Regions from separate parts of the Glaciecola sp. SC05 genome, predicted to be linked through region 2. Evidence: predicted binding sites of a transcription regulator. Region 2 holds the regulator's gene; the other holds the start of a gene.
The links. The regulator ArgR, encoded in region 2, controls arginine synthesis, uptake and breakdown. The targets are predictions, from matches to a motif close to ANTGAATANNTATTCANT.
Positions count from the first base shown of each region.

Region 1: the regulator ArgR is predicted to act here: its motif matches at 8,753-8,770, upstream of AB9H30_RS05215 (aspartate aminotransferase family protein).

Region 1 covers NZ_JBGIYY010000004.1:115,116-127,092, forward strand. The annotation lists gene AB9H30_RS05190 (acyl-CoA dehydrogenase) at 107-1,297, shown strand; gene AB9H30_RS05195 (thiamine pyrophosphate-dependent enzyme) at 1,423-3,711, shown strand; gene AB9H30_RS05200 (ACP S-malonyltransferase) at 3,711-4,760, shown strand; gene astD (succinylglutamate-semialdehyde dehydrogenase) at 4,781-6,262, opposite strand; gene astA (arginine N-succinyltransferase) at 6,301-7,344, opposite strand; gene AB9H30_RS05215 (aspartate aminotransferase family protein) at 7,359-8,570, opposite strand; gene AB9H30_RS05220 (HDOD domain-containing protein) at 8,937-10,136, opposite strand; gene AB9H30_RS05225 (aminodeoxychorismate/anthranilate synthase component II) at 10,140-10,718, opposite strand; gene trpS (tryptophan--tRNA ligase) at 10,725-11,735, opposite strand; gene rpe (ribulose-phosphate 3-epimerase) at 11,745-11,977, opposite strand, start outside.
Region 2 covers NZ_JBGIYY010000016.1:63,959-75,935, forward strand. The annotation lists gene AB9H30_RS14565 (FKBP-type peptidyl-prolyl cis-trans isomerase) at 1-246, opposite strand, end outside; gene ppc (phosphoenolpyruvate carboxylase) at 538-3,171, shown strand; gene AB9H30_RS14575 (RNA methyltransferase) at 3,208-3,705, shown strand; gene ylqF (ribosome biogenesis GTPase YlqF) at 3,793-4,791, shown strand; gene AB9H30_RS14585 (peptidylprolyl isomerase) at 4,808-5,680, shown strand; gene AB9H30_RS14590 (diguanylate cyclase) at 5,747-7,939, shown strand; gene mdh (malate dehydrogenase) at 8,027-8,968, opposite strand; gene argR (transcriptional regulator ArgR) at 9,160-9,624, shown strand; gene rsmI (16S rRNA (cytidine(1402)-2'-O)-methyltransferase) at 9,628-10,473, opposite strand; gene AB9H30_RS14610 (penicillin-binding protein activator) at 10,608-11,977, shown strand, end outside.

The sequences.
Region 1 (11,977 bases), on a different contig from region 2:
ATTTATTTTAACTTTAGCTAACTTTTCCTTATCATTAGGCATCTTCAATCGGTATGCGTTGCTCAAGATAGTGTCGCAGCGGTTTTTACAATTAAGGTGCCTTTTAATGTCTTCAGATTCAAACAATAAAGCGGTTTTTAACTGGGAAGATCCCCTTTCATTAGACTCTCTGCTGACCGAAGAAGAGCGCATGATCAGAGACAGTGCGCGTCAGTATTGTCAAGAAAAGCTTATGCCGCGGGTGTTAATGGCCAATCGTGAAGAAGTCTTTCATCCAGAAATCATGACAGAGTTAGGCGAGCTTGGCTTACTAGGCGCAACTATTCCTGAAAAGTATGGCTGTGCTGGCGTCAATTATGTCGTGTATGGCCTTGTCGCAAGAGAAGTAGAGCGTGTAGACAGTGGCTACCGCAGTGCTATGAGTGTGCAGTCATCGTTGGTTATGCATCCGATCCATGCCTATGGCAGTGAAGAGCAGCGCATCAAATACTTGCCTAAATTAGCTACTGGCGAATATATTGGCTGTTTTGGCCTAACTGAGCCAGGCTCGGGCTCAGATCCTGCCAGCATGATTACAAGAGCAGTACCGGTAGACGGTGGCTATAAGCTAACAGGCGCTAAAATGTGGATCACTAACTCACCTATCGCCGATATCTTCATTGTGTGGGCCAAACTCGACGGCGTCATTCGAGGTTTCATTCTTGAAAAAGGCATGCCGGGGCTCAGTGCTCCAAAAATTGAAGGTAAGTTTTCTCTTCGCGCTTCTATTACCGGCGAGATCGTTATGGATAACGTGTTTGTGCCAAGTGAAAACATGCTACCTAATGCCAAGGGACTGTCTGGTCCTTTTGGTTGCTTAAACAAAGCACGTTACGGAATTTCTTGGGGGGCGTTAGGTGCCGCAGAGTTTTGTTGGCATGCTGCACGTCAATATACCCTCGACCGGGAGCAATTTGGTAAGCCTTTAGCATCTACCCAACTCATACAAAAAAAGCTGGCGGACATGCAAACGGAAATCACCACCGGTCTATTCGCTTGCTTACAAGTTGGACGCTTGATGGATGCTGGCACTTTGGCTCCAGAAGCTATCTCTTTAGTGAAGCGTAATTCGTGTGGGAAAGCATTGGATATTGCTCGTGTTGCGCGCGACATGCATGGGGGTAACGGTATCAGCGACGAATATCATGTCATTCGCCATGTAATGAACCTAGAAGCGGTGAATACTTACGAAGGTACTCACGATGTTCATGCCTTAATTTTAGGCAGGGCACAAACGGGTATTCAAGCATTTTTCTAAACAGTTCTGTTCCAACGACCTTCGCCCAAAAATAGGTCTTAGGGAATTTACCAGCAAGGCTGAAATCAACACTAGGGCTTGTGAAAGTAGCAAGCCCAATCGCGTCACCTATATGTGGAGCCAACATGTCTAATCGTAATCAATTGGTAAGAGATAACTTTATCAATTTTGTTCGCAGCGCAAAATTACCCACTTCGAGCGTTACGTTATCCCCCAGTGATGTTGGCTTAAGTCACAGTGAAATTGTCGATATTTTTGAGTCTCAGGTAATGAGTCGTCATTTGGATTTGCAGTCACGAATTATGCAAAAAAATGGACAGAGCTTTTATACTATTGGTAGCTCTGGCCATGAGGGTAACGCTGCTTATGCAAAAGCATTCAAGCCCACTGATATGGCGTTTTTGCACTATCGCAGTGGTGCGTTTGTGATCCAGAGAAGCAAGCAGGTTCCGGGTCAAACACCGCTATACGACATGTTGTTATCATTCGCCGCTTCTAAAGATGACCCAATGTCAGGTGGCCGTCATAAAGTTCTTGGTAGCAAAGCTTTATCCATACCGCCGCAAACCAGCACCATTGCCTCTCATCTGCCAAAAGCAATGGGCGCCGCTTACAGCATTCCCCTGGCTAAACGCTTAGCATTAGAAGGAAACATTCCTGAAAACAGCGTCATTATTTGTAACTTTGGCGATGCATCTTCCAATCATTCTACTACCCAAGGCGCATTGAACAGCACCGCATGGGCAGCGTATCAATCCATAAAGATGCCAATTGTGTATATTTGTGAAGACAATGGCATTGGCATATCTACTTCAACTCCTGAGGGGTGGATTGCTGCCAACTATCAAAATAGAGCGGGTTTGACTTACCTTTATTGCGACGGTCTCAATGTTTTAGATACTTACCTTAAAGCGAGACACGCTGAACATTTGGCTCGCCAATACGGTAAGCCAGTGTTTTTGCATATGCGCACAGTCAGAATTTTAGGCCATGCAGGATCTGATGCAGAGTTTGTATATCGGAAAGAGTCGGCAATCGAAGCAACAGAATTTCAAGATCCCTTGTTACACACTGCACGAATATTGCTTGAAAATGACATTTTAGGCGCTGAGCAAATTATCCGTATTTACGAAGAGATTGAACAACGAATAGCGCGTATTGCACTACAAGCCATCACAAAGCCGAAATTAGACAGTGCCGAAGCGGTGAAAGGCAGTATTGCGCCGGCCATCTCCTATTCAGCCAAGCATGCTAAATACCACAAGCCCTTAAGCGATGAACAAAGAGCACCACTGTTTGCCCATGAAAAACATAATATCAGCAAAAAACAACACATGGCTAAGTTGCTAAACTGGGCATTAATGGACCTGATGGCTGAGAATGAAAATATCGTGATGTGTGGCGAAGATATTGGCACCAAAGGCGGCGTATATAATGTTACCAGCAAACTCTGTGAACGTTTCGGTAAAAATAGGGTGATTAATACCTTGTTAGATGAGCAGTCTATTCTGGGTTTAGCCATCGGTATGGCGCACAACGGTTTTTTACCTATTCCTGAGATTCAATTTTTAGCGTATGTACACAATGCAGAAGACCAAATACGCGGTGAAGCCGCCACCTTACCGTTCTTCTCGAACGGGCAATTTAGCAATCCAATGGTCATTAGAATCGCTGGCTTGGCTTATCAGAAGGGCTTTGGTGGACACTTTCATAACGACAATTCCTTTGCAGTATTTCGAGATATTCCGGGGCTAATTCTGGCCTGCCCATCGAACGGTGCTGATGCCGTCGAAATGATGAGAGCAAGCGTGCGATTGGCACGAGAACAGCAGCGTTTAGTGGTTTTTTTAGAACCTATCGCGCTGTATATGACAAAAGACTTGCACGCTGAAGGGGACGGACTGTGGACCTCAGAATACGTAACGCCACTATCGGAAGCTGAATCTGCTAAAAGCATTACTGAGAGCCAAGGGGTAAGTGTGTATGGTAAAGGCAAACGTCTGTGCATCCTTTCTTATGGAAACGGTTACTACTTATCAAGACAAGCTGAAAAACTCCTCACTGAGCAGGGAGTAGAGTGTCGCGTGGTTGACCTGCGCTGGCTTGCTCCGCTTGATGAAAAAGGCATCATTGAGCAGGCAAACGAATGCGAAAATGTGTTGATTGTGGATGAGTGTCGAAAAACCGGGTCTATCAGTGAGGCGCTATTTACCCTGCTAGCAGAGTCAGCCCATACTCAAAGCAACGTAAACATAAGCCGTATTGCCGCTCACGACAGTTTTATTCCCTTAGGTAATGCGGCCTATCACGTTTTACCTTCAACTCAGCAAATCGTAGAGGAAGCATTGATATTAGTGGGCAAGCAAGCGAGCCCTATGCTTGATGTAATAACAGCAAAAGTAGGGAGCGCCTAATGAACGCGATTCAGCAAAAAAAGCGAGTGGTCGTGATTTGTCCTGGTCGCGGAACTTACAACAAGGAAGATTTAGGCTACCTGCAACGTTTACATCCTGACAAAGTCGAATTTGTTGCCAACATTGACGCCTATCGTAAGCAGCAGGGGCAAGTGAGCATTCAATCTTTGGACCAGGCTGATCAGTTCAATATGCGCACGCATACCGCCGGAGAAAACGCGTCTGCTTTGATTTACGCATGTGCGATTGCAGACTTTCAAGCAATTAATCGTGACAAATACGAGGTCGTGGCCGTTACTGGTAATTCTATGGGCTGGTATATTGCCCTAGCTGCAGCGGGTGCACTTGATGCGATGGCGGCTATTGAGCTTATCAATACCATGGGCTCGATGATGGTAAAGGGCGTTATTGGTGGTCAAATGATTTATCCGATAAGCGATGAAAACTGGCGCGTAGATCAGAAAATGCTAGACACAACAGAACGCGTGCTAATAGATATAAATAGTAAGTCAGGTTGTGAGGTTTATGTATCGATTAAACTCGGCGGGTACGTCGTGTTTGGGGGCAATAAAAAGGGCTTAAAGGCCTTAGAGCAAGCACTTGAGAAAGTACAGGACCGTTATCCGATGAATTTGTTTAATCATGCGGCGTTTCATACACCGTTGTTAAATGAGATTTCGGTAAAAGCAAAGGCCCTTTTAGCACCGAGCCTATTCAAGGCGCCCCATGTTCCGCTAATAGACGGTTTGGGACAAATATGGCAACCCTATAGCTGCGATCCACAATCACTTTACGACTATACTTTGGGTACTCAGGTTGTCGACACGTATAATTTTACCAAGGCAATTGAAGTCTCTATAAAGGAGTTCTCCCCTGACAAACTGATTGTTTTAGGCCCCGGCGCGACGCTAGGGGGCGCGGTTGCGCAAAGCTTAATTCAGCAAAAGTGGTTAGATTTAAATAACAAACAAGATTTTATCGCCCTACAAAAGACAGACCCATTCATTCTTGCAATGGGTCTTGAGGGGCAACGCAAATTGGTGATGTAGGTTGACGACAATCCTTGCTCTTAGAGATCGAGATCTAAGCCTGGATTCAAGGTTGCGGGCAAAGCCACTTTTTCAAGTTCTACAGAAGCAACAGGGTATGCGCAATAGTCTGCCGCATAGTAGGCACTCGCTCTATGATTACCGCTTTCGCCTATACCACCAAAAGGTGCCGCGCTAGAAGCGCCGGTAATTGGACGATTCCAGTTCACAATACCTGCCCGAATGCGAGGCAAAAAGTAGTCATAATCGGCTTGGCTATCAGCTAGAAGGCCCGCTGACAAACCAAACTTTGTGTTGTTGGCTAGGGTGATAGCTTGATCAATATCGGTATAGCGTATCACTTTTAAAAGTGGCCCAAAATGCTCTTCGTCTGGCATATCAGCTGCAATAGCCGTAACATCGATAATCCCAGGGCTTACAAATCCTGTGTTGATATCTTGGTGTACTAACTGAACCAACGAGGTCGCGCCTATATTGAGTAAGTGCTGCTGTGCCGCGGCCATCAATGATGCAGCTCGTGAAGATATCATAGCGCCCATAAACGGTTGCTCAGCATCATCATAGTGGCCAACTCGTATTTTTTTGGTGGCTTTGACCAGCATGGCAATTAGCGCATCACCGGCTTCAGTCTGGGGGACAAACAGTTTACGTGCACAGGTGCAGCGTTGACCTGATGTAACAAAAGCAGATTGAATGATATCGTGAACCGCGGCTTTAGTATCCGCTACATCGGTAACTATCAGCGGATTATTACCGCCCATTTCTAGCGCGAGAATTTTGCCGGGATTACCCGCAAACTGTTCGTGTAATAATTTACCGGTGTTTGAACTACCAGTAAAAAACAAGCCATCAATATGTGCATGACCCGCTAGTGCCTTACCGGTATCTACTTGACCTTGTACTAGATTCAACACACCGTTGGGCAAACCCGCTTGTTGCCATAGTTTAACCGTATACTCTGCTACCAAAGGTGTTAAATCGCTGGGTTTGAAAACCACCGTGTTGCCCGCTAACAGTGCGGGAATAATATGCCCATTCGGCAGATGCCCCGGGAAATTATAGGGCCCAAAAACCGCCACTACACCATGTGGTCGATGCCTTAATACTGCGCGCCCTGCTGGCATAGGGTTTTCGACGGTACCGGTTCGCTCATGGTATGCGCGTTCTGAGATACTTGCTTTACCAATCATAGCGCCCACTTCTGTGGCCGTTTCCCATTCAGGTTTGCCGGTTTCTTGAGCGATGAGTTTAGCCAAAATAGGTTTATGCTCTTCGAGTAATACTGCAAACTGCTTAATAATCCCTAAGCGCTCACTAAACTCTGCCAAAGACCATTTGATAAATGCATTGCGCGCTGCTTTAACAGCTTCGTTTATTTGTTCTGCACTGGCTGCTTTGCCTTGCCATATGCTTACATTTTTAGCTGGATCGATTGACTTAAAAAGTTCGTCATGACCACTTTGCCACTGTCCGTTAATAAAATGCGTTGCTTCACTGTTGATATCGGTCACAAGGGGACTCCCTATTGATTATGCGTAATTTAGCTGGTTTTCGCTGCGCAGGCAGTGAGGCGGACTATATTGTCGGTGTTAGGGTCTAGCAACAGCGCATCGGCGGTTTCTTGGCTCATAACGGCTTCGCCCGCTTCCGATATTTGCACCGGCGCTAAGCAGGCTCTAAAGTTAGCAATCTCATTATTGATGACAATATATTGTCTTGCATTTTCACTACTAAAATTAGCCTTGATGAGCACCTTACGCGCCTTGCTGTTGCGAACGGTAGTAATGTTCGCGACATCAGCTTCAATCGTCGGTCCAGCGTCAAAAATGTCAACGTAGCCTCGGTTCTTAAAACCTTCCTGTTGAAGCAATCTTAAAGCTGGCTTGGTTTTCTCATGCACCTTGCCAATCGCGGCTTGGGCCTCTTTGGAGAGTAAATTAATATATATGGGATATTTGGGCATTAACTCAGCAATAAACACTTTATTGCCGATACCGGTCAAGTAGTCTGCGGTAGGAAAATCTACTGAGAAAAAGTGTTTCTCAAGCCATTCCCAAAACGGGCTTTTTCCATTTTCATCAGAAATTCCGCGCATTTCTGCAAAAACGGTGTCTGAAAATCGATGCGGGTGCTGAGCCATAAACAAGAAGCGAAACTTTGACAACAGGCGGCCATTGAGGCCTTTGCGTGCTTTTTCGCGTAAAAATAAAGTGCATATTTCGCTTACGCCGGTGTAGTCGTTACCTAAACTTAAAATATCTACGGTATTGTGAACGCCTAACTCTCTTGAAGCATGTACCACTTTACTAACATGATAGTGATAAAACGCATCTTGTAATCCTACCGTGGCTTCGATACCCGAGGTACCCACCACTTCACCGGTTTCGCTGTCTTCCATGACAAATAAATAACTTTGCGCGCCGGGCTCTGATGGGTTGCTGGCAAATGCTAGCTGGGCATCTGTAATTTTCTTTCTAAGTAGCTTTTCATTTACTGGTAACGATGTAAAACCAATGCCTGATTCTTTAGCAATGGCGTAAAGCGCATCGTAATCACTTTCCCTGATAGGGCGGATAATCAACATATAGATTGCCCGCCTTATTCAGCGTTAGCAATGAATTTAGCAATACCGCGCTCGAAGCGTTCTAAACCTTCAATGATGTCTTCGTCAGGAATGATTAAAGATGGCGCAAAACGAACTACATCCATACCCGCGATTAAGCACATTAAGCCCTGCTCAGTTGCAGCAGTCATAATATCTTTTGCGTGACCCTTGTACTTGTCATTCAGGGCGCAGCCCAAGAGCATGCCCTTACCGCGTATTTCTGAGAAGACATGATGCTTTTCATTTATCGCATGTAGCTTTTCACGGAACAGCGCTTCTTTGTGAAGTACCCCTTCGAGTACTTCTGATGTATTGACGATATCGAAAACTTTCTCGGCAATTGCACAGGCCAATGGGTTGCCACCGTATGTGCTGCCATGAGTGCCCGGTTTTAAGCTGGCCGATACTTTGTCAGTTGTAAGCATAGCACCTACCGGAAAGCCGCCACCGAGTGACTTTGCAGAGGTAAGAATGTCTGGCGTGACGCCGGTATTCATGTAGTCGAATAACTTACCGGTACGGCCCATGCCGGATTGTACTTCATCGAAAATAAGCAAGGCATTATGTTCATCACATAGGGCTCGAACGCCTTTTATAAATGCTACATCAGGCACGATAATGCCGCCTTCACCCTGCATTGGCTCCATCATGATGGCGCATGTACGCTCAGAGACAAGCGCTTTAAGCGCGTCTAAATTATTGTACTCGCAGTGCACAATCGCTCCGGGCTTTGGTCCAAAGCCATCAGAGTATGCCGGCTGGCCGCCAACTGTTACGGTAAAAAAGGTGCGACCATGAAAGCCCTTAGCAAAAGCAATGATTTGATCTTTTTCTTGGCCGAAGTGGTCGAGTGCATATCTGCGGGCTAATTTTAATGCCGCTTCATTGGCTTCTGCGCCTGAGTTTGCGAAATAGACTTTATCGGCAAACGTCGCGTCAGTGAGTTTTTGCGCGAGTTGAAGTGCAGGTTCATTCGTGAATACGTTGCTTAAGTGCCAAAGTTTGCTGCCTTGTTCGGCTAGTGCTTTGACAAGCTCTGGGTGACAATGACCCAAGACATTTACCGCAATGCCACCGGCAAAATCAATATATTCAATACCCTCTTGATCCCACACGCGAGAGCCTTCTCCGCGCACCGGCACCATAGCCGCAGGATTGTAGTTAGGTACCATTACTTGATTGAAGGTGTCTCTGGTGACTTGCATGTAAATACCTCTGCTTTCTTTAAAAACGAATCTGGCGGCTTCTAACCATTAGAAAACGCTACAGGATTTGCCGATATAACGACAAATTGGCCGTCTAGTATGCCAGAATAATTATCGTTAGTCGCTAATAGTAAAGGCCCCGAGAGCTTGTTTTTATTAAGGATGCAGATATTTGCAGATGAAGTGAATAATTATATTTTAAGGGCAATAAAAAACAGAATGTAAACCGCCTGACTGAGCGAGGAGATATTTGAATTACGACCGCTGAGGACGCTATTTCGGTGTGTTATCAGTCAGTAAAATGAGTTTGCAGGTGCGCTAGCGCATATTCATGCAAAAATATTTTGCACCTTAATTTAGGCAAGGTCAGATTTCTTCAGATACTTCAGTGATCTTAAGCTCGATACCAGTCAAGTTTATCTTTGTTACTACCGCAACATCGTCTGATTTTATCCCAAAGTTTCGCAAATAAAGCATCGAAGCTTCTTTGCTCATTAATTTATGGGTTTGCATCATCTTAAACTGCATGTAGCCTTGCGCATTAAATAGCAGTTTAGTAAGTGGGTGTAAGTTGTGCTCTTCGAGAAACTTAAAGCTAATTGAGCGGATGGAAGTGTAGTCTTCAAATCCCATTCCTATTAAAAGCCACTTACATTTTAATTGATTAAAGACAGCAGAGTTAATGTTCACTGCATGCTTATTCCATAGTGTCATAATGTATTTATGAGAAGGCTTTAAAGATGCCAGCGCTTTGGCTTGATTGGGATTGTTTTTTCTACGTGCATCAATAATGCGCTCACGCAACTTATCATCGAATGAGCGTAAATACAGGGTAGCAATAATGGCACGACCCAAGGTCGAAAATAAGCCGAGGTTAAACCCAAAGTGAGGTCTTATCCCGCGTTTGTCAGCCAAGGACTTACCTATATTTCCCGTTCCTATGGTGTACAGCCAAAGGTTCTTTTGTAGATCAGGGGTAAACTCCGAATGTGGAGGCATACAATGCTTTGCGATAAGAACCGGCACCAGTGAGCGCAAACTTTCTACGCCTATAAAGCTCAGTGCACTGTGTAATGTCTTTAAAATCACAGGGTGCCCTTGAGAGTCTACTCTGCGATACTTCGGCTGGCGTACAAACTTCAGTAAAGAAATTTTTAGCCATTCGACTTTTTCAATACATTCTACCAATCTCGAAATAGAGCACGATTCGGTGTATAAAATATCGAGCAGTTTGCCAATCGCCAAGTCAAACTCAAGCACGTTATAAAGTAAATCTTCAGTATCGAGAAAGCGTTTTTCGAGGTCAGGTATAAATGTGCGATGAAAATCGGCTTCAATTTGATGAAGGAAATTATTCTCTTGGGTAGCGGCAATTTCACGCTGTTTATTTGCGAGCTCCTCAACCATCAAAAGTTTGCGTCGCGACTCTGCTTGTTCAGAGTCCTCCATCATCCTCATGGTTTCAGTTTTTTGGCCCGCCAGTAAAATAGCCTCATCCAGCGACAGAAGGAGTTGTTCAAATCGATTGTTATATATGGCAGCTAACTGTGAAACGCTCTTTTTCATTCACTATCCAAGTGTTAAAAAGTTCTGCAGTATTTGGTGTCCACAATCGGTAAGCAAAGATTCAGGGTGAAACTGCACGCCGTATAATCTAAGCTTGCGATCTTCAATTGCCATGACTTCGGTCATATTACAATCATCACACCAAGCACTCACATGAAACTGAGTCGGTAAACTAGATTTTTCCACTATCAAAGAATGATAACGCGTGGCGATAAACCTAGGTTTACAATCTGCAAACAAAATAGACTGATTGTCACATTGAATATTTGACGTTTTGCCATGACGAATATGTTTCGCCTGTGTCACTTTCGCGCCCATATGTTGGGCAATCGCCTGATGACCTAGACACACTCCTAAAATGGGGCACTTACCTTTAAATGCTGAAATAGCAGCTAGAGAAATGCCTGACTCGTTAGGAGTACATGGACCAGGTGAGATCACTAAGTGGTCAAAATTCAAGTGACGCAGCTCATCTATTGTTGTTGCATCATTTTTTACAACGGTCACCGAGTGCTGGAGTTCTTCAAAGTAACGGGCTAGGTTAAATGTAAATGAATCGTAGTTATCGATTATTAACACCACCTGCAATTACCTCTGCACAAAACCCAGCGTTTGGTATACCTTGCTTAATGTATCGGACGCAATGGCCTGAGCTTTAGCACTGCCGTTATGCATTACATTTTGCAGATACTGACTATCGCTGCGAATGCGCTGATATTCACTTTGAATGGGCGTTAGCATAGCCACCACAGCTTCAGCAACATCGCCTTTTAAATGCCCATACATTTTGTCTTCATACTCGGGTACTAGCTCCTCTACAGTTCGCCCAGTGGCACACGAGAGTAAAGACAACAAGTTAGATACGCCGGGCTTTTCAGCTGTGTCGAAGTAAATGCGAGCTTGTTCGTCAGAGTCAGTTACCGCCCGTTTGATTTTTTTGGTGAGTTTTTTTGGGTCTTCTAAAAGACCTATGACATTGTTAGGATTTTCGTCTGATTTTGACATCTTTTTGGTTGGGTCTTGTAGACTCATTACTCGTGCGCCAGACTTAGGAATAAATGGCTCGGGCATCGTAAATATATCGCCATGAATATTATTAAATCGTGTGGCAATATCGCGCGTCAATTCTAAGTGTTGTTTTTGATCCTCGCCAATGGGCACTTCATTTGCCTGATATAACAAAATATCGGCAGCTTGAAGCACAGGATAAGCATATAAACCGACATTAATGTTGTTGGCATTTTTTGCAGATTTATCTTTGAATTGGGTCATGCGATTAAGCTCACCCATTTGTGTAAAGCAGTTTAATACCCAAGCTAGCTGGGCGTGCTCGGGTACATGCGACTGCATAAAAATGGTGCTTTTGTCAGGATCAATACCGCAGGCTAAATAAAGCGCTAGACCGTCTAAGCAGGCCTGTTTAAGCTGCTCTGGCTCTTGTCTTACAGTAATGGCATGTAAATCGACAATCATATACAAACAATCGTGAGTAGTCTGCATATCAACCCATTGGCGCAATGCACCCATATAGTTGCCCATGGTGAGCTGGCCAGAGGGTTGGCAGCCGCTTAATACTACTGGTCTTGCAGGTTTCGTCACAGTTATTTCCTAGCTAATAAGTTGTTTTAATTGCGTAATGGTTTGCTGGTAATCATCGGTATTAAAGATAGCAGAGCCTGCTACAAACATATCAGCACCCGCCGCTCGGGCGCGCGCAATGTTTTTGCTGTTGATGCCGCCATCGACTTCTATGCGAACGTTTAAATTGGCGTCATCGATACGCGATTTTAAAGCCTTTATCTTTTCAATGCTATGCTCAATAAACACCTGACCACCAAAGC
Region 2 (11,977 bases):
CTGCTCAACGACCGCTGCAAACTGCTCTTGCTTAACAGCCTGAAGGCGCTGGTGAATCTCGTTAAACGCAACGCGCAATTCATCATTACTAACGGCTGACTCAGCATGACCAAAGCCATCTTTGATGCCTTGGGCTACAATATCTAACGACAAACCATCAAAAGGATTTGAGGCAAGCTGCTCGCCCATTTGATAGCCAATACCATAACTCGCCTGCTGCTCTATACCTGTAATTTTATCTGTCACAACTTCTCCACATTCACATTAAATTTAGGCCGCGTAGGCTATCATAATCCTAAAATTAAAGACACCTCGATGGTGAATTTGAGCTTCGGCGCAAGTGCGCTTGTTATCCCATTACTGCACAAGCGTAAAAGCTGTAAGTCAGTCTGTATGTTTTCATGAAACAAACAGACTATTTTATTCGATTTCAGGCATAGACTTCCTATTCTCATATGCGTATGTTTATGCACAGAAGGCGGGCATTGCTTGCTAAGCGCCTATCTTATTTAAATCACTAAAGAGAGTTTTGCCTAAATGAAAGACCAATATGATGTGAAAGAAGTCTTAGCTAGCCAGCTGAAAGAGACCATTAAGTACTTAGGCGCAACGCTAGGCGAAACCATAGAAGCTGAATTGGGCAGCGATTGGCTAGCCCGCATAGAGCAAATTCGCCATGATGGCAGGCACTCTTCCCAAGGCGAAGACGATAGTACCACTCGCTTGGCGAGCACCATCGCGAGTTTAGACAATCAGTCTTTGCTAACTATTGGCAGAGCTTTTGCTCAATTTCTAAATTTAGCCAACATTGCCGAACAAGAATTTAACAGCAAAGCTCAACAGAACATGCCCCTTTCTGAATATTTTACGCAACTGTTAGATGATGAGAAACCCATCTCTCGTGCCGAAGTGTTAAGTGCCATTGAATCTTTGCATATCGACATGGTGCTGACTGCGCACCCTACAGAAGTTACAAGACGCACCTTAATCCACAAGCATCGTGCGCTAGCCTCGCAACTGCAGTTGCTGCACAATGAGCAGTTAAGCGAGCTCGAAGAGCGCAAAGTCAAAGCCCGTATTGCCGATTTGATTTCGCAAGCTTGGCATACCGAAGAAATTCGTTCTATACGCCCTACGCCTGTAGATGAGGCACGCTGGGGCTTTTCGGTAATCGAGAGTTCATTATGGGAGGCGGTACCGGACTTTTTAAGAGACTTAAATGATTTCTTAGTAACAAAATTTGATTCAAGCCTGCCGCTAGACGCGAAACCGGTTCAATTTGGGTCTTGGATGGGCGGTGATCGTGATGGCAATCCTTTTGTAACTTCCAAAGTCACCGAGGAAGTCCTGTTAAGAGCAAGACGCAGATCGGCCAAACTGTTCTTACAAGACATTAACGAACTTTACGTCGAACTTTCAATGAATGCCTGTAGCGAGCAGTTACGAGCAGAAGTAGGCGAAGTTAAAGAGCCCTACCGCACGATATTAAAACCTCTTATATTGAAACTAGAAACAACCCGAGACGGCACAGAGTCCAGCAGCAAATGGATACAAAATAACGATGAATTATTAGGCCCGTTGATTGTGTGCTACCAGTCATTGCTAAACTGCGGCATGCAGGTAATTGCAAATGGCGCTCTGCTCAACACAATCCGCAGGGCTTATGCTTTTGGCGTTCACTTATTGAAACTAGATATCCGCCAAGACGCACAGCGTCATGCGGATGTCTTTAGTGAACTTACGCGTTACTTAGGCCTAGGAGATTACAATCAATGGTCTGAAGAAGACAAGCAAGCCTTTTTATTACGTGAATTGAATTCTCGCAGACCGCTAGTCCCGAAAAACTGGATGCCTAGCGACGAGGTCAAAGAAGTACTAGACACCTGTCAAGTGATCGCAAACAATGGGCGGGCGGGCTTTGGGATTTATATCATATCGATGGCCAGCGAGCCCTCTGATGTATTGGCCGTACAACTTCTGTTAAAAGAATCTGGTGTGGATTGGCCAATGCCTGTCGCGCCTCTTTTTGAAACCCTAGACGACCTTAATAAGTCTCCAAATGTGATGAACGCACTGCTCAATATTGACTGGTATCGTGGTTATATTAACGGCCATCAGCACGTTATGATTGGCTATTCAGATTCGGCTAAAGACGCCGGTTCACTCGCTGCTGGTTGGGCGCAATATAGCTCCCAAGAAGCCTTGGTGAAAATAGCCGAAGAGCATCAAATTAAATTGACCTTGTTTCATGGTCGTGGCGGCACGATTGGACGCGGTGGCTTACCAGCTAAAGCAGCGATTCACTCCCAACCACCGGGCTCACTTAAAGGTGGATTCAGAGTAACGGAACAAGGTGAGACGATTCGTTATAAGTTTGGCATGCCGCAACTTGCCAAACGCAGTTTGTCCCTTTATGCATCGGCTGTCGTTGAAGCGATTATTTCGCCACCACCTGAACCCAAGCAAAGATGGCGAGAACTAATAGGCGATATGGCCGAACTTGCCTGTGAAAATTATCGTAAGACCGTGCGTTACGATGAAGAATTTGTTCCCTATTTTAGAGTCGCGACGCCCGAACAGGAGCTAGGTAAATTGCCGCTAGGAAGCCGGCCAGCAAAACGTAAACCAAGTGGCGGAATTGAAAGCTTGCGCGCGATACCATGGATTTTTGCATGGGCGCAAACACGTTTAGTTTTGCCGTCTTGGTTGGGTGTAATGCGCGCTGTAGAAGCCGTTAACACTAGTGATAATAAAGCTGAAGTGCAGCAAATGATTGAGCAATGGCCGTTCTTTGCATCGCGTTTGTCGATGTTAGATATGGTCTTTAAAAAAGCAGACCCTGCGATTAGTGAAGCGTATGACAAGCGCTTAGTACCTGATCATTTAGTGCATTTTGGAAAAGCACTGCGCGAAGAATTGACTCAAAGCATGCAGTCATTGCTTAGCATTACCGGTCATGAGCACATGATGGAAGATGACCCACTCGGACGCAACTCTATGAACATTCGCGCAGGCTATCTGCAGCCCTTGCATTACCTACAAATCGAGTTACTAGATCGCATTCGCAAAGCTGAAGCATCCGCATTTACCGATGACGATGTCGCGACACTTGAGCGCGCCATGATGGTCGCCATTACTGGGATAGCGGTTGGCATTCGCAATACCGGTTAATATGGGGATATGCACCTTTGATGGGGACACACACACTTGGTAACTAAAAAATTCGTCAGCATTGGTTTGGTCAATCCAAAATCTGCCACAAACGTGGCCGTGATTTTGCGTGCAGCAGGCTGTTACGGCGTCTCATCGGTATTCTACACCGGTGAGAGGTTCAGGCATGCGCGACAGTTTAACCAAGACACAAAGGGTATAAGGCATAAGATTCCGACAATTGGGGTGGATGATCTGTTGGCGATGACACCCCTTGGTGCCACGAGAATCGCGATAGAGTTAGCAGAGGACGCGATACCCTTACCTGAATTTGTGCACCCTGAAAATGCTTTTTACATTTTTGGGCCCGAGGACAGTTCAATCCCAAAAGATATTGTAGATCAGTGTGCGTACACTGTGTATATCCCCACGTTTAGCAGTATGAACCTCGCCGCTACTGCAAATGTGGTGCTGTATGATCGTTTAGCAAAAAGTGACTACGAGCATTCGAACGCATTTATTAGAGCCAGTCGAGATATTAATAACAACCTGTAGCACTGCTTTTTTCTACGTGAATCTAGTATGCTACGCATGTCGTTGGCAGCAACATGCCTTAATATTGCACCAGATAGGAAAATTATTGTGGCGGTTCATTGGTTCCCAGGGCACATGCACAAAGCTCTTAAAGAGATAAAGCAAGTCCTTAGTCAGGTTGATATACTAATTGAGGTGCTCGACGCACGTATTCCGTATTCCAGCGAAAATCCTGAAATAGCAAAAATAAGAGGTAATAAACCCTGCCTAAAAATCCTCAACAAATCAGATTTAGCCGACCCTGATATTACTGCCGAGTGGCAAGCTCATTTAGAGTCTGAGGTGGGCGTAAAAACCTTCACGACGTCTACTGATAATATTGCGAAATCCAAACAAATCATCGAACTTATTCGCAAGACCTGTGCCCACAAAGAAGCCTCTATAAAGACCATTAACGCAATGATTATTGGCATTCCCAATGTAGGTAAATCGACGCTCATCAATATCTTAGCCGAACGCGTAATTGCCAAAACAGGCAACGAGCCAGCCGTAACCAAGTCGCAGCAACGAATTAATTTAGGCAGCGGCATTGTGCTGCTTGATACCCCAGGCGTATTATGGCCCAAGCTTGAGAACCCTAACACCGGATATCGACTGGCAGCATCCGGAGCAGTCAAAGACACGGCTATGGAGTATGACGACGTTGGATTTTATACGGCCGACTATCTGATAAAGGCTTATCCAGAATTAATGAAGGCTCGATTTAAGCTCGACAGTATCCCCGATACGGAGATTGAATTTTTAGAACTTGCCGCTGCAAAGCGAGGCGCATTGATGGCAGGCGGGCGGGTTAATTTACATAAAATATGTGAAGTGCTAATCAACGAGCTTCGCTTAGGCAAACTAGGCCGAATAACCCTTGAAACCCCAAGCATGCTGATCAAAGAAAAATTAGAAATGGCAGAGGCTGCAGCAAATAAAGCCACCGAGAAAGATAAGCGTAAACAAAAGTTTAAAGACGGCTCCTTAACGCCAGATAAAAAAGATCGAAAAGAAAAGCGTACCGAAAAACGCATTGCGCAAAGCGAAAGAATGAAAAAGCGTTAACACTCAGGAAGTTCATATGCAAAAACCCAGTACCTTAATCATCGCCGCTTGGCTACTGCTGAGCATAAAAGTTAATGCCTCCGAGAAACTATCAGCGCAGAGCCTTTCACAAGAAAATCTGGTTTATCTAAGCACTGATGAAGGTTTAGTTATTTTTGAAATGGCCCCTTTAATTGCGCCTAAGCATGTAGCCAGATTTAAAGCCTTAGTAGCGGAAGGCTTTTATGACGGCTTAGATTTCTATCGAGTTATTGATGGTTTTGCTGCACAGGGCGGCGATCAAAGTGAGCAAAAAAAGTCTCAACACCGCCAGCCACTAGCAGCTGAATTCACCAGAGAAGTAATTACCGAGTCTACATTTACAATGGTTCAGTCCCCGGAGTTTTTAGCCGAGCAAACGGGTTTTATTGAAGGTTTTCCTGCTGGAAAAAGCAAAACGGAACATCTTGAATGGTTATTGCATTGCCCGGGTGCAGTGGGAATGGCTAGAAACAATGAGGCTGATTCAGCTACTACTGATTTTTATGTTGTTATAGGGCAAGCACCTAGGCATTTAGACCGCAATATGTCGGTGTTCGCACAGGTAGTTTACGGCCTAGAAAACCTGCAGTCGATGATCAGGGGTAATCCTAATGTCAACAGCGGCGTCATTGATGAGGGCAAACCGCGCAGTAAAATCATCTGGGCAAAGCTTGGTACTCAAGTGGACATGACTGAGCAAATGCTGCTATCTCGAAATGCAGCTGATAGTGAAGCTTTTCAAAAGCGTCTGAGCGATGCCCGCACCCTTAAAAATGAATTCTATCAATACAAAGGAACGGGTAATATTGACGTTTGTTATTATCGGCCCAGAATAACGGTAGCGTCCGTTGATATCTTAACACCATAAAAATGAGAAAGAATGATATGAGCACGTGTAAACCCCTCCTGCTTAAATTTCATGTTAGCGACCTAAATGCCGATAACCAAGGTGTTGAAGGCGCACAAAAGACACTGGTTTATACTTAATCATATGATGCAAACCCATTCTCAATCACAACTGTTCAGCAAGTATCGCCCGTTCCTATTCGGCTTTTTGCTAGGAGTGTTTGCGTTTATTTTAAATTGCACATTAGTGATCGATGCCTACGGAAAGGTCGAACTTTATTTTGGCAGCGCCGCGGTGCTGCTAGCTCTATTGATATTACCCGCGCGTTTTGCCAGCTTTGTTTTGCTAGCAAGCGTTGCTCCGCTGTTCATATTGTCCACATCGCTAACTATTGCTTGGTTAGCGATTGCGGAATTTTTGCTGATTACGGCAATGATGTATGCGGGGATCCGCTTTGTTACTGCGCTTTCCATATTTTGGCTGGTTATTGGGCTACCCATCACGAGCACTTTAGTTTATCTTGAACTGTCTCTAACTATCCAAACATCGATTTTTCTTGCCTTAACATTTGTACTAAATAGCTACATATGCGGTTTAATTGCGCTGTTAATTTACTGGTTATTGCCCAACAATAGTCAGCTGAGGTATTTTGAGGCGCCTCCTAAATTTTCGAAGCTAGTGTTTGAGCTTAATCTAATAAGCGTGTTATTGCCGGTATTTCTAGTGGCCTTATTTTTTACTTGGCGGACTACAAATGACGCTGCCACAACCGTTAATCTTGAATTGGAAAAAGCGGCAAGTGAATTAGATCGCAGTATAAATGGTCTGATTAACGATAAAATTCATGCGCTCAACGCAAGCGCGGTTTTAATTGCCAACACGACAGATCCTCATGAGCACGCCAAAATATTAGATACTGTAGCCAATGCGAGTATCAATATCGAAAGTATGGTGATAACCGACGAAAACGCTAACCTGCAGTTTGCCGCACCTGAACGCTACGCAGCCATGTTGCCAGATTTATCTAACGTTAACATTTCCCATCGCAGCTACTTTCAGCTAACAAAAGCACTAAAAAAACCGGTGGTTTCAGACGCGTTAGAAGGCCGCGGCTTAGGTTCATTAGATATTGTCGCTCTGACTGCGCCAATTTTGAAAAATAATGAATTCAAAGGCTTAGTACAAGCCGCAATTAAATTAGAAAGCCTAATTGACATCAGTTTAATTAACGCCATCCAAAATAACCAAATTTATATTATTTTGATCGACTCCGCTGGCTCAATTATTTATAGCTCGCCAGAATTTACTTTCAATAAGCTCGATAAGTTTCAACAAGATTCGGGCTCTCAACCTTCCACATTTAACATGCCCGAAATCGGAATATTAGGGAAGTCGTATTTATACCAAGAGCATTTGACAGAGCAAGCATGGAAAATATATACGCTTACCCCACCCAGTAGGGTGTTTGTAGGAACAAACACTTATTTTGTATTTGTAAGTATCACCGTTTTGCTCAGCATGATCTTAATTACCCTGCTATCGAAAGGTTTAGCGGCAAAGATTACTCGACCACTGCGTAATCTCGAAGAGTTTATTCAGGGAAGCAAAACGTCGACTGAGATATTGTCTGCTGCAAAAATCAGCCAAGAAATGATCAAAGTCACTGAAAATGTCATCACGACACAAACGCTTTCAAAGGACTTTCAACTACAGCTAAAAAAAGAAGTAGAAGAAAAAACACAAGAGCTGCAAGATGTTAACGCTCAGCTATTGACGGTATCGCAAACCGATTCATTGACCGGCTTGTACAATAGGCGGGCATTTGACCAATTAGCTGATAAAACTCACCGATACTGCCAACGTCATAAAAAATCTTTTTCTTTAGCGCTTTTTGACATCGACTTCTTTAAAAAAATTAACGACACCTATGGGCATACTGCAGGAGACCTTTGCATAGTCGACGTGGCAGATATTATTACCAGCAAATGTCGACGAGACACTGATATTTTTGCTCGCTACGGCGGTGAAGAATTTGTACTACTTCTGGCCTGCGACAAACCAGAATTACATCTAGATCACATTGAATTAATTCATCGCGCAATTGGGCTTCACAAACCACTATACAATGGCAAAATGATCGACCTGACGATTAGCTGTGGGGTTATTCGAGTTCAAAATGACTTTACGCTAGAAATGAAAGAACTGGTTACACTGGCTGATGAGCAGCTATATTTGAGCAAACGAAAAGGCCGAAATCAGGTGAATTCGAGCGTTGTCTAAGCTTATAGTATTGAGCATATAGAATAGGATTCGACATCCTTGTCGAAGCGCATATTCTTGGATGAAACTTGATCTGCCGGCTACAGATTATTTACCGTTAACAAACTCAACACCTAACTGAATATCACCGCGCAGGCCATCTAACATATCGTTCTTAGCTTTTTCTTCAAACGCGCTTAAAGCACCATATGATAAAATTTCTTCAACGCCGTTTTTACCCAATCTAACCGGGTGAGCAAAGAATGGCGCATCATCAGATCCGTCTACCTGCACATAGGTGTACTCAGTAACATCTTCGCCCTGCATTGCTTTTACTAGAGATAAACAAAAACGAGCAGCGGCTTGGCCCATAGACAATGTAGCAGAACCACCGCCAGCCTTTGCCTCAACGACCTCGGTTCCCGCATTTTGAATACGAGTAGTAAGGCTAGCAATTTCGTCATCTGTAAAGCTTACACCTGCAACTTGAGAAAGTAAGGGAAGGATCGTCGTGCCTGAGTGCCCACCGATGACCGGAACGTGAACCTCAGCGGTGCTCTTACCTTTAAGCTGAGCAACGAAAGTTTCAGAGCGGATCACATCTAGCGTGGTAACACCAAACAGTTTGTTTTTATCATAAACACCTTTTGCTTTCAGTGCTTCTGCGGCAATTGCAACGGTGGTATTCACAGGGTTAGTGATCACGCCAATGCAAGCTGTTGGACAATTATCTGCGCATGCATCAATTAAGTTTCTAACGATCCCAGCGTTAATATTGAATAAATCAGAACGGTCCATTCCTGGCTTTCTGGGGACACCGGCTGGAATTAATACGATATCGCAACCTGTTAACGCGCCTGCTAAATCATCTTTACCATAACCTTTTACATCAACATCGGTAGGAATGTGGCTAAGGTCAACAGCGACACCCGGTACTACGGGTGCAACGTCATATAAAGATAGTTCAGAACCTGCTGGTAACTGAGTTTTGAGTAGTAGTGACAATGCTTGTCCAATACCACCGGCAGCGCCTAATACGGCTACTTTCATGTTCAATCTCCTGTTTGAGGGTATTAAATTCGAGCGTGAGAATAATCTATATAGGGCGATATCTCAATCAAACAATAGTCTGATAGCTTTTTTAATCAATTTATTTATGTTAAGTGCTGCTCGAGATAAATTGATAATCAGCATCGCATATTGCACAATGCCAATCATGACTACTCAATGAATCCTATTGCATGACTTCAAATAAGCAAGACGCGCTAGTAAAAGCATTCCGCGAAATATTGACCACTGAAAGTTACGGCTCTCAAGGTGAAATTGTAAACGCTTTAAAATCCCTAGGCTTTGACAATATTAGTCAGTCAAAAGTATCTCGAATGCTCAGCAAATTTGGTGCAGTAAGAGCAAGAGATGCTCGCGGCGATATGGTCTATTGCTTGCCACCAGAGCTGGGGATGCCTACCGCCAAAAGCCCGCTTAAACAACTCGTATTGGATATTGTGCATAACAATGTAATGGTGATCATTCGCACCAGCCCAGGTGCAGCGCAACTTATCGCTCGTTTATTGGATTCACTGAGCCATACCGACGGCGTATTGGGCACAATTGCGGGAGACGACACCATTTTTATTGCGCCGGCTAATATTAATAAAATCGAAGATTTACGCCAGCGCGTTCAAGACCTTTTTGATAACGTCTAAGTGTTATTCAGGTGTTTTCAAAGATAAGCTCAATTCATACAACTGTTTTTTATTGACTGCATAGTGCTTCGCTACCGCAGCAGACGCTTGTTTAGGCGGCAGCAGAGGCAATAGGTCTTTGAGCAGACTAATGGCGGATTCTGGCAAGCCTGCTGCTTGCAAAGTCTTGCAATGCAGCATCAGTACAAATTCACCTTTTACATGGCCAGGATCTGCACTTAAGTAAGCCAACAAGGTATCGATGTTACCGGAAACATAGGTTTCAAATGTTTTGCTTAGTTCTTTTGCCAGTACATAATGAGTGTGCTCTGGCAGAGCTTCTTTACAAAGCTTTAGGGTATCTGTAATGCGCCTTGGTGCTTCATAAAATACGCAGGTATGCCCTGCTTGTGCTGCTTTGAGCAGTTGTTCTGTCTTAGCTTGCTGCTTAACCGGTAAGAATCCAAAAAATGTAAAGGTATCGGTTGGCAGTCCTGACGCGCTAAGCGCGGTGGTCAAAGCACAAGGTCCAGGCAGAGCAATAACATTTAGCCCTTCAGCTCTGCAGGTGTTTACAAATTCATATCCTGGATCGCTAATCAGGGGCGTGCCTGCGTCTGATATCAGCGCAATCGCCATCCCTTGTTTTAATTTTTCAATGAGCAGACCTGTGCGCTGATGTTCGTTATGAGCATGCATACTGATGGTGCGGGTAGATATTTGATAGTGCCCAAGCAATCTAGATGAATGCCGCGTATCTTCTGCAGCAATTAAATCAACTTGCTGCAGCACCTCTAAGGCTCTGGCACTTATATCAGAGAGATTGCCAATCGGCGTTGGCACGATATATAAGCATCCAGTTTGCAACATTTTCTTCACTCTTATAACAACAAAGCTGATATTCTACATGACCTTTGGTATAGAATCTGCGCTAGACGCTAGAAATTTATCCAGACCGCGATAAACTAGATAGGCACAGGCGATAGCGACAAGCAGGGGATGTTGTGAAAATTTATCGATTTATAGGGTTAGTTGTAATTGCTGCCAGCATCTGGGGCTGCTCCAGCACACCAACAGAAAAAAAACAGCAAGTTACTGTTATTCAGCCTGAAGCGAAAGAAAGTACCGAAAATACTTCAAGTGAAATCAGTACAGTTATGGCCGAATTTGCAAGCACTCAAAATGAACAAAATCTTCAGCAGTCATTAATTGCCTTAGCCGCTCAATACCAAGCGCAAAATCAGTGTGCATCATCAAATACCGTAATTAAGCATGCAATGCCGCTATTGAGCAGCGTTGAGCCGCTGGCAAAAGCCAATGTCATACGCAGCGAGTGTATAATTATACAAATTGAAAATCAGCAAGGTCCCTTGCAGCTAAACACAGACACCTCAGCGGTGTCTGTTCCCATCCCTGCTGCAGTTTCGCGTTTATTGGCTAATTGGCTAGGGGATATCGATGAAAGTACCTTAGATGACAGTTGGAGCGCGAGGCTAGCATTTACTCAGGCCTATTTACACAGCATGCAAGGAGACTATCAAACTGCACTAAATAGGCTTCTTAACACTTCTTCTGCTTCTGCCCTGTCAGAAGCCCTGTTACCAAAATTGAGTTTTGACTGGCTGAGCCGCTTAAACGTCACGCAAAGAAAGAGCATGATGGATGCTCACCCTAACTTGCTTAGATATCAAGCCCTGTTCAGTATCATTGAAGACCCCAGCATTAATGACACTCAACGCCAACAAAGGTTGCTTAGATTAATCGAGAATGCACAAACTAAGGGTGAATTTAATCGCTTACCGGAACAGCTTAGCCTGTTTTTATCGCTTGATGTCAATAAACAACAACAAACCGCCGTGCTTTTGCCATTGTCAGGAAGACTCGCTAGCCAAGGTGAAGCCATAAAGCAGGGAATGTTAGCAGCTTACTATCAACAGATGCTGAGCGCCTCTAACGATATGTCAGAGGGGCTGAGCACAGATGAATTCCCGACAAACAACCTTGTATTTATTGACACGGGCTCTGAAAACGAATTAACGGAGTCTATCAATCAAGAATCGATGCAAAATTACACAACCATCATCGGACCGCTTTTAAAATCGCACATTGAGGCAACGCAAGCCATTCTGCCTGTAGGCGCTTTGCGAATATATCTAAACCACTTAGACGGCAATAGCCTAAACGGCCTAACTAGCGAGCCAATTTCACAAGCATTAGTCAACTTCTTTGCATTGTCCCCAGAGCAAGAGGCTCAAGCGTTAGCGAGACAGATGTTTACCCAAGACATTAAACATCCAATACTGATCCACGATGACTCAGCTGTTACCCAACGCATGGCTGATGCATTTTTAGAGACATGGAAAAATCAGCAAAC